Regions from separate parts of the Paenibacillus filicis genome, predicted to be linked through region 1. Evidence: riboswitches for the same ligand, from Rfam matches in the RefSeq annotation. Region 1 holds a riboswitch; the other holds the start of a gene.
What was found. Region 1 has a riboswitch for cobalamin ahead of WMW72_RS16650 (energy-coupling factor ABC transporter permease). Riboswitches for the same ligand answer to the same signal wherever they lie in the genome.
Positions count from the first base shown of each region.

Region 1 (3,544 bases):
TATCCAGGCCGTCTTTGACGAGATACAGATGGTTGATATTCACCAGCCATGCCCATGCTGCGTCTCCCTTGGCGCTTAGACCCGTCTTTCCGTCCCACTGCGCCTTCTTCCAGAACTCCAACGCATCCTTTTCATTAGTCGCGCGCAGTGCCTTATTCATATAATCTTCTACTGTATCGTTGCTATAGTAGCCTGGATTGTAGTATTCCACGCCTTGATACTTGGCGCTGTAGACATTGTACATTTCCAGCGGGTCATGGCTGCCCCAGCCGAGCATAACCGGATTGGCATGCATCAGCTTCTCCAGCTCATCCCAGCTCTTTCCTTCGGCCTTCACCTGAATACCGAGCGGCTTCAGCATATCCGCCGCTGCGATGGACAGCGATTGACGGGTCACGTCGCTTGCCGGGTACAACAGGTTGAACTGCGCTTTCAGCCCGCCCTTCTCCCGGATACCGTCGCCATCCGTATCCTTCCAGCCGTCCTCCTCGAGCAGCTTCTTGGCGCCTTCCATGTCCGCATCCTTGATCACGGATTCCGGATTGAACCAAGGCAGTCCGTCGTTGACCGTGTAAGCTGGCGTCCCCTGCCCTTCCAGCACACCCTGTACAATCGCTTTGCGGTCCAGCGCGATATTGATCGCCTTGCGGATGGACAGCTCAGCCGTTACATCATTGCCGACCGGGTAGCCCTCTTTCGTCTTTCCTCCGGCTTTCACATAAGGAAACATGATGCCCCGGTTATCGACCGAGTGAGCCGTTTCGATGCGCATCCCGGCTACGGGCTGCTTGCTGAAGGCTGCCGGTATGTAGGAAATATCCACCTTGCCCGCCTTGGCTGTCGCATAAGCTGCATCCTCGTTCAGGAACAGGAATGTCAGCTTCTTAAATACGGGCTTGCTTCCATAATACTCAGGATTCGCTTCCACGATAGCCTGCTGACCTTTGTCCCACTGGACCAGCTTGTACGGGCCGGACCCGATCGGCTTGGATGCATAATCCTTGCCGTGAGCATGCTTCGGCACAATCCCAGTGGCAACCAACGTCTGAACAAAGGTGGATTGCGGCTCCTTCAAATTAAACTTGATCGTATACTCGTCCGGAGTTTCCATGGACTTGAGATTGCTCAGATCGATAGCCGAGCCGCTTCTGGCTGCGGTATCGAATGTATATTGCACGTCGGCCGACGTGACATTTTTCCCGTCGGAGAATTTGGCGTCCTTGCGCAGCTTCACCGTCCACGCCGTGCCATCGGCATTCAACTCGTAGCCTGTTGCCAGATCATAGACGACCTTCATATCATGGTCTCGCTTTAGCAAGGTGCTCTGGAAAAGCGGCGAGCCATAACGACCCCAGCCCGTCGTCGGATCGAAGCCCGCATCCGGTTCTCCCCCTACGGCGAGAATTAGCTCGTCCTTCGGAGCGCCGGATGCGCTCGAAGCCTCCGAAGCCTTCTCTGGCGTCTTGGAGGTACACCCCGCAAGGCCAATCACCAGGATCAAACTGAGTAAAACCCAAACCCGAAATCTCGCTTTCACTCGTTCCCACTCCCTTTTTCTATATCCGTAGCATGAATCAACCAAATAGTAACACAATCGATAGACAAAGTCACTAGACTGTGTTATGTTTCATGTAAATTAGCTTCACACAGAGTCAGGTGCCTTTGCGAGCAGCAAAGGGTAACAGGGAATCGGGTGTAAACCCCGAGCGGTCCCGCCACTGTAACCGGAAAGTTTTCTTCCTCTCATGTCACTCGGATCCGTGTCCGGGGAAGACGGCGAGAAAGCGCTTGATCCGGAAGCCAGGAGACCTACCTCACTCTGCGCACCCGGTAACCTTCGCGGAAAGGAGAGGTGTACGAGCCCACGAGTTGACGATCAGGCAGCAACGGATCGTTATTTGGCGTGTATGTCGTACCTACGGCCAATCCAAGACGGATTTGGCTTATTTGTCGTTTAGTTTAATGCGTGCATTCAGTTCATCAAAGCCTGCTAGATGAAGCATGACCGTAAGATTCAAGATTCCAAGAAAGCGATTATGAGACGGAGGATGTATTCATGAAATCGAAGAAGCTGGCCGGTACGGCGCTTCTCATCGCAGGCTTTGTCCTGTATTTTCTGGTCAACGAGCCCCAAAGCGCTCAAGCGATGCATATTATGGAAGGGTTCCTTCCGCTGGGCTGGGCGATTTTCTGGTGGGTGGCCTTTATTCCCTTCTTCATCCTCGGCTTGCGCGCGCTGAAACGGATCACGAAAGAAACCCCGGAGCTGAAGCTGATGATTGGACTCGCCGGCGCGTTCACCTTCGTCCTATCGGCGCTCAAGATTCCGTCGGTCACGGGCAGCAGCTCGCACCCGACAGGAACCGGCCTCGGCTCGGTCATGTTCGGTCCGCTGCCTATGAGCGTGCTCGGCTCGATCGTCCTGCTGTTCCAGGCCGTGCTGCTCGCCCATGGCGGCTTGACAACGCTCGGCGCCAACGCCTTCTCGATGGCTGTCGCCGGCCCGTTCGTCGGCTACGCGGTCTACCGCTGGCTGATGGCATCGACCGGCAAGCAGAAGCTCGCCATCTTCTCAGCAGCCGCTCTGGCTGATCTGAGCACCTATGTGATGACCTCGCTGCAATTGTCGCTAGCCTTCCCGGCCGAGAGCGGCGGCATTCTTGCTTCATTCGCCAAGTTCGGCGGCATCTTCGCCATTACGCAGGTTCCGCTTGCTATCAGTGAGGGATTGCTGACCGTCCTGATCTGGAATTGGCTGCAGGCGCACAGCACCGAAGAACTGTCCCTGCTGCAGCGTGTCATGAAAGGAGGCCGTTCCCAATGAAGCGAAGCACCCAAAACCTGTTGATTCTGGTCGCTGTCGTGCTGCTTGCCGTGCTGCCTCTACTCTTCGTCAACGGCGAATTCGGCGGAGCCGACGGCGCTGCCGAGGAAATGATCGGCACGCTGGCCCCTGCTTATGAGCCGTGGTTCTCCCCATGGTTCGAGCCTCCGGCTGAGACGGAGAGCATGCTGTTTGCCCTGCAGGCGGCGATCGGCGCAGGCATCATCGGCTATGTCATCGGCCTGCTGAGGGGCAAGTCCACCAAGGCCGAGAAGTCTGCAAGCTCCCGAACAGCCTCCTCCGGCAAGCCCGCCGGGCGGCGCTCGGATTCCGCTGCCGACCCGTCATGATCCGGCGGATCGACGCTTATGCGTATAACAATGGGCTGCGTGCCGTCTCTCCCTTGTGGAAGGCCGGCTTCGCAGCCGTTCTTTTTGTCCTGTCTTATCTGGCGCATCCGCTCGTGCAGGCAGCTGTCTTCGTCTGGATGTTCGTCTGGATCGTCGGCCATGCCCGCATCCCGTTTCGCTTCTATGCCGCCCTGCTCGCCGTCGCGTTGCTGTTCTACGCCGCCAGCCTGCCGGCGCTCGTGCTGGAGCTGGATTCGACGGGGGGCCTGTACATCTCGGAGACCGGGTTAATCCGCGCGGCCGGACTGCTCACCCGGACGGCAGCCTGTTTCGCGACGCTCGCTTTCCTCATCCTGACCACCCCGGTATC
Region 1 covers NZ_JBBPCC010000010.1:137,376-140,919, reverse strand. The annotation lists gene WMW72_RS16655 (ABC transporter substrate-binding protein) at 1-1,537, opposite strand, end outside; cobalamin riboswitch at 1,638-1,831, shown strand; gene WMW72_RS16650 (energy-coupling factor ABC transporter permease) at 2,057-2,824, shown strand; gene WMW72_RS16645 (energy-coupling factor ABC transporter substrate-binding protein) at 2,821-3,174, shown strand; gene cbiQ (cobalt ECF transporter T component CbiQ) at 3,171-3,544, shown strand, end outside.

Region 2 (3,544 bases), on a different contig from region 1:
CGCCCAGCGCGAACAGATTCATGGCCCGGCCGTAGCCGAGCAGAATGATCATCCCTACCGCCAGATAAGGCAGCAGCAGCAGCGAGTAGGACCAGCCTCTCAGCGCCAGGCTGCCCATCAGCCAGAAGATGATCTCGTTGATCACCTGCTTGGACATCGAGACCATCAGCGATACCAATGCGGATAGAAACGCCTGAAGCACAACCCCAGAGAGAATGACCGTCTCAATCCTCAGCTTCCCGTCCGTCCGGGCTAGCACAAGCACCAGCATCAGAGATAAGGCCCCTGTGCCAAAGGCAACAGCAGGCACGCTCCATTCGCCGAACACATACTGCAGCCCGAATAAAATAAGAAAGGAAGCACCTACCGACGCACCCGAGGATACCCCGAGCGTATAGGGATCGGCCAGAGGATTGCGCAATACGCCCTGGAAGGCCGCTCCAGCCAGTCCCAGCGCCGCCCCCACGAGCATGCCGAGCACAATCCGCGGCAGCCGTACCTTCCAGACGATCTGCTCTGAGGAGGCAGCCCATGACGGGTCTATGCGTCCATCCATGCCCGGCAGGTGATGCAGCAGAATACTCCAGACATGAACGAACGGTACCCGGACCGAGCCGACGGACAACGCTGCGGTCACGGTCAGCAGGAGCAGCAGAATCGCCGCTCCGCCCCACATCATGAGCTTACGCTTCATTTACTTCACCAGTTCCGGATAGATGCCCTTGGCGATTTCCTTCAGACCTTCCGTAATTCGCGGTCCCGGACGACTGGTCGTATCCTTGTCGATCCCCGCCAGCTTGCCTTCCTTCACGGCATCGATCTTCTCCCACCCGCTGCGCTCGCGGATGAGCTGATCGAGCGTTTTCTTCGACTTGTCGTCGATCAGGTTATTCGGGTACAGGATCACCTTCGGATTTTCCGCGATGACCTTCTCTTCGCTCAGCTGAACATAGCCCTTCTCGGACGCATACACATTGATGCCCCCGGCTGTCTCGATCAGCTCGCTCAAGAATTCTCCGGAACCAACGGTCCAGCCGGGCGAGAACTCGATCAGCACTTTCTTCTTCTCCTCAGGCTTCAATCCTTTTACCGCGTCCGTAACCTTCTGACGATCGGCCTTCATCTGATTGACCAGCTTCTCAGCCTCGGCCTGGCGGTCGAAAATTTCGCCCATCAGCAGCAGATTGGTCAGCACGTCATCGATTTTCTTAGGCTGCACCTGGAACAGATTGATCTTCAGCTCGCGCAGCTTCTCCACGGTTTGCGTCTTCATCGACACGCCGGTCAGCGTCAGATCGGCACCTGCTCCGATCAGTGCCTCTTCATTGGGCTTGGTGATGCTGCCGAGCTTCGGCTTCGACTTGGCCTCTGCCGGATAATCGCAGAAGTCGGATACTCCGACTACCTTATCTCCCAGCCCCAGTGCGAATAACATCTCCGTTTCGCTAGGGGAGGTCGAGGCGATCCGCTCTGGTGCCTTCTCGAATACGAATTCCTTGCCTGTCGCATCCTTGACCTTCAGCGGGTAAGTCGTACGCTTCGCTTGCGCAGCACCCTGCTGCGTTCCGCTTTCGGCCTTCGGAGGGTCGACGAGCTTGCCTTGATTAGGGGCTTGTGGAGGAGCCGGGCTAGCTCCACAGGCTGCCAGTGTCCCGGCCAGTGCCAGACTCAGAACGACAGTCAACAGCTTTCTTGTCCTTCGTTTTAACTTGATATCCATGTCATGGTTCTCTCCTTCTCTATAGGGCTTACATGTACGATGCAAAAAACCTCTGCCGTCGGATCTGGATCCGGAGCAGAGGACAGACTTGTACCTAGTGGCCAGCCTGCATGAATGATTCCGCAGTAAGGTCCCATCGCCGCCTTGTCGCTGCCGCCCCTTTTTCCTCGAAAGGAACTAGCTGTTCCGGCTGCGGGCAGGTCTCCTGACTTCCGGACTCCTTACGGCGCTTCCTGCCTTCCCATGGCCGCCTTTGGGCGTCCAGCAGTGGCTTCATTCGAAAGCTTATCGTCCGGTTACAGTGGCGGGACCGCGCCGGGTTTTCACCGGCTTCCCTTTTAACCCATCGGGCAGATGCATCAGCCCTGGGCACCCGTGCCGTCGGCCATCCCGGACAGGCCGGGACGGCTTTCATCTTGATTTGCTATTTTTGCGCGATCTGCTTCATCACCAGCTTGGCCTTCTCAATATCCTTGGCATTCTGGGGAATAAACGCATACAGATCTTTTCCGTTAAACTGCAGGTCCGTAAACCACTTGGTATGCTCTAACGGAATACCGTACAGATGCTTCTCCAGCTTTGGATTCGACTTGTCTGCCGACTTATTACTCTTATCGTCGACCGGCAGCTCCAGCACCCCATCCGGGAAATCGGCCGGATTCGCCACATCATCGAGAGGCACGAAACCGCCCTGCTTGCTCATCCCCTGAAATTGTTCTCCCGGGATGACCAGAATCCCGTTGCCCCCTGCTGCAATCTCTACAATCATCTTGTCCATCGAAAACATCGGAGATGCCGATATCGATACTGTCGGAGCTTCCCCCACCTTGCCGATCAGGGAGGCCTCCAGCTTCTCCGCTACGTCGCTTGGAATGCCGGTTTTAGACATCATGAAGATCGGTACATCCGCTTTCGGTCCGCCTCCGCAACCCGCCAGAATCAGAACCAGTAAAGCACAGAGCAGCCAGCTTCCTTTCCTCAAGACCAGTTCCCTCCATCCGATATGTTCGTCAGCTTCCCAGGCAATCTGCCTAGCCGTCTCATCGTCATATCTTACCATACCGGAATCGTTTGTATCAAAATTATTTGCCCTCTGCATAGACGCCAATACCAGTTGCGGTGCAACAAAAGAAGCCGCTTCTCAGCGGCCTCTTCGGTGGTTACGCATATATTCGTTAATTTTAATATCCAGCTCCATACTGATTTCAACAACGCGGGGGGAGGTCAAGCTGCTGCCGCTCTCTACAAGCGCCTCAAGCTCTTGACGCAAACGATAAATTTCATCTTCTAAAGACGCAGATGCCGAGGTTGCTTTTCGTTTCCCAAAAATCCACTTGGCCTTGTGGTCGTTTTCATGAATCCATCCGACTTGAAGGTGTTGCCGAAGCCGATATTCCGGAAAAGCCATTGTTCATCCCTCCCTGTTCCCGATCTTTAGACCCACAAATAAAAGTTTCATAAATGTTTAGCTATGAAACTTCCATGTATCTAACATACCAGTTTTGGGAGAACTTGAAAATGGCTTTTTTTGTCGAAACTACAACTTTTTCATGAAATTTCCTATCCTGTCGAATGCTTCGGTCAGCTGGCTCACGGAATAGGCATACGAACACCTTAAAAATCCCTCTCCGCCCAGCCCGAATACGTTCCCGGGGACAGCCGCAACCTTTCCTTCGAACAAAAGCCGGGTCGCGAATTCTTCCGAACTAAGACCCGTTTCCTGGATAGACGGGAAAGCATAGAATGCGCCCTGAGGCTCATGGCACGGTAGACCAACTTCCCGGAATCCCTGAACCGTGAGTCTTCTGCGCTGGTTATAGGACT
Region 2 covers NZ_JBBPCC010000001.1:824,037-827,580, forward strand. The annotation lists gene WMW72_RS03760 (FecCD family ABC transporter permease) at 1-694, opposite strand, end outside; gene WMW72_RS03765 (ABC transporter substrate-binding protein) at 695-1,720, opposite strand; cobalamin riboswitch at 1,899-2,114, opposite strand; gene WMW72_RS03770 (type 2 periplasmic-binding domain-containing protein) at 2,145-2,780, opposite strand; gene WMW72_RS03775 (aspartyl-phosphate phosphatase Spo0E family protein) at 2,862-3,128, opposite strand; gene WMW72_RS03780 (aminotransferase class I/II-fold pyridoxal phosphate-dependent enzyme) at 3,258-3,544, opposite strand, start outside.
Region 2: it holds a riboswitch for cobalamin, as region 1 does, so the genes downstream of both, WMW72_RS03765 (ABC transporter substrate-binding protein) here and WMW72_RS16650 (energy-coupling factor ABC transporter permease) in region 1, are expected to answer to the same signal.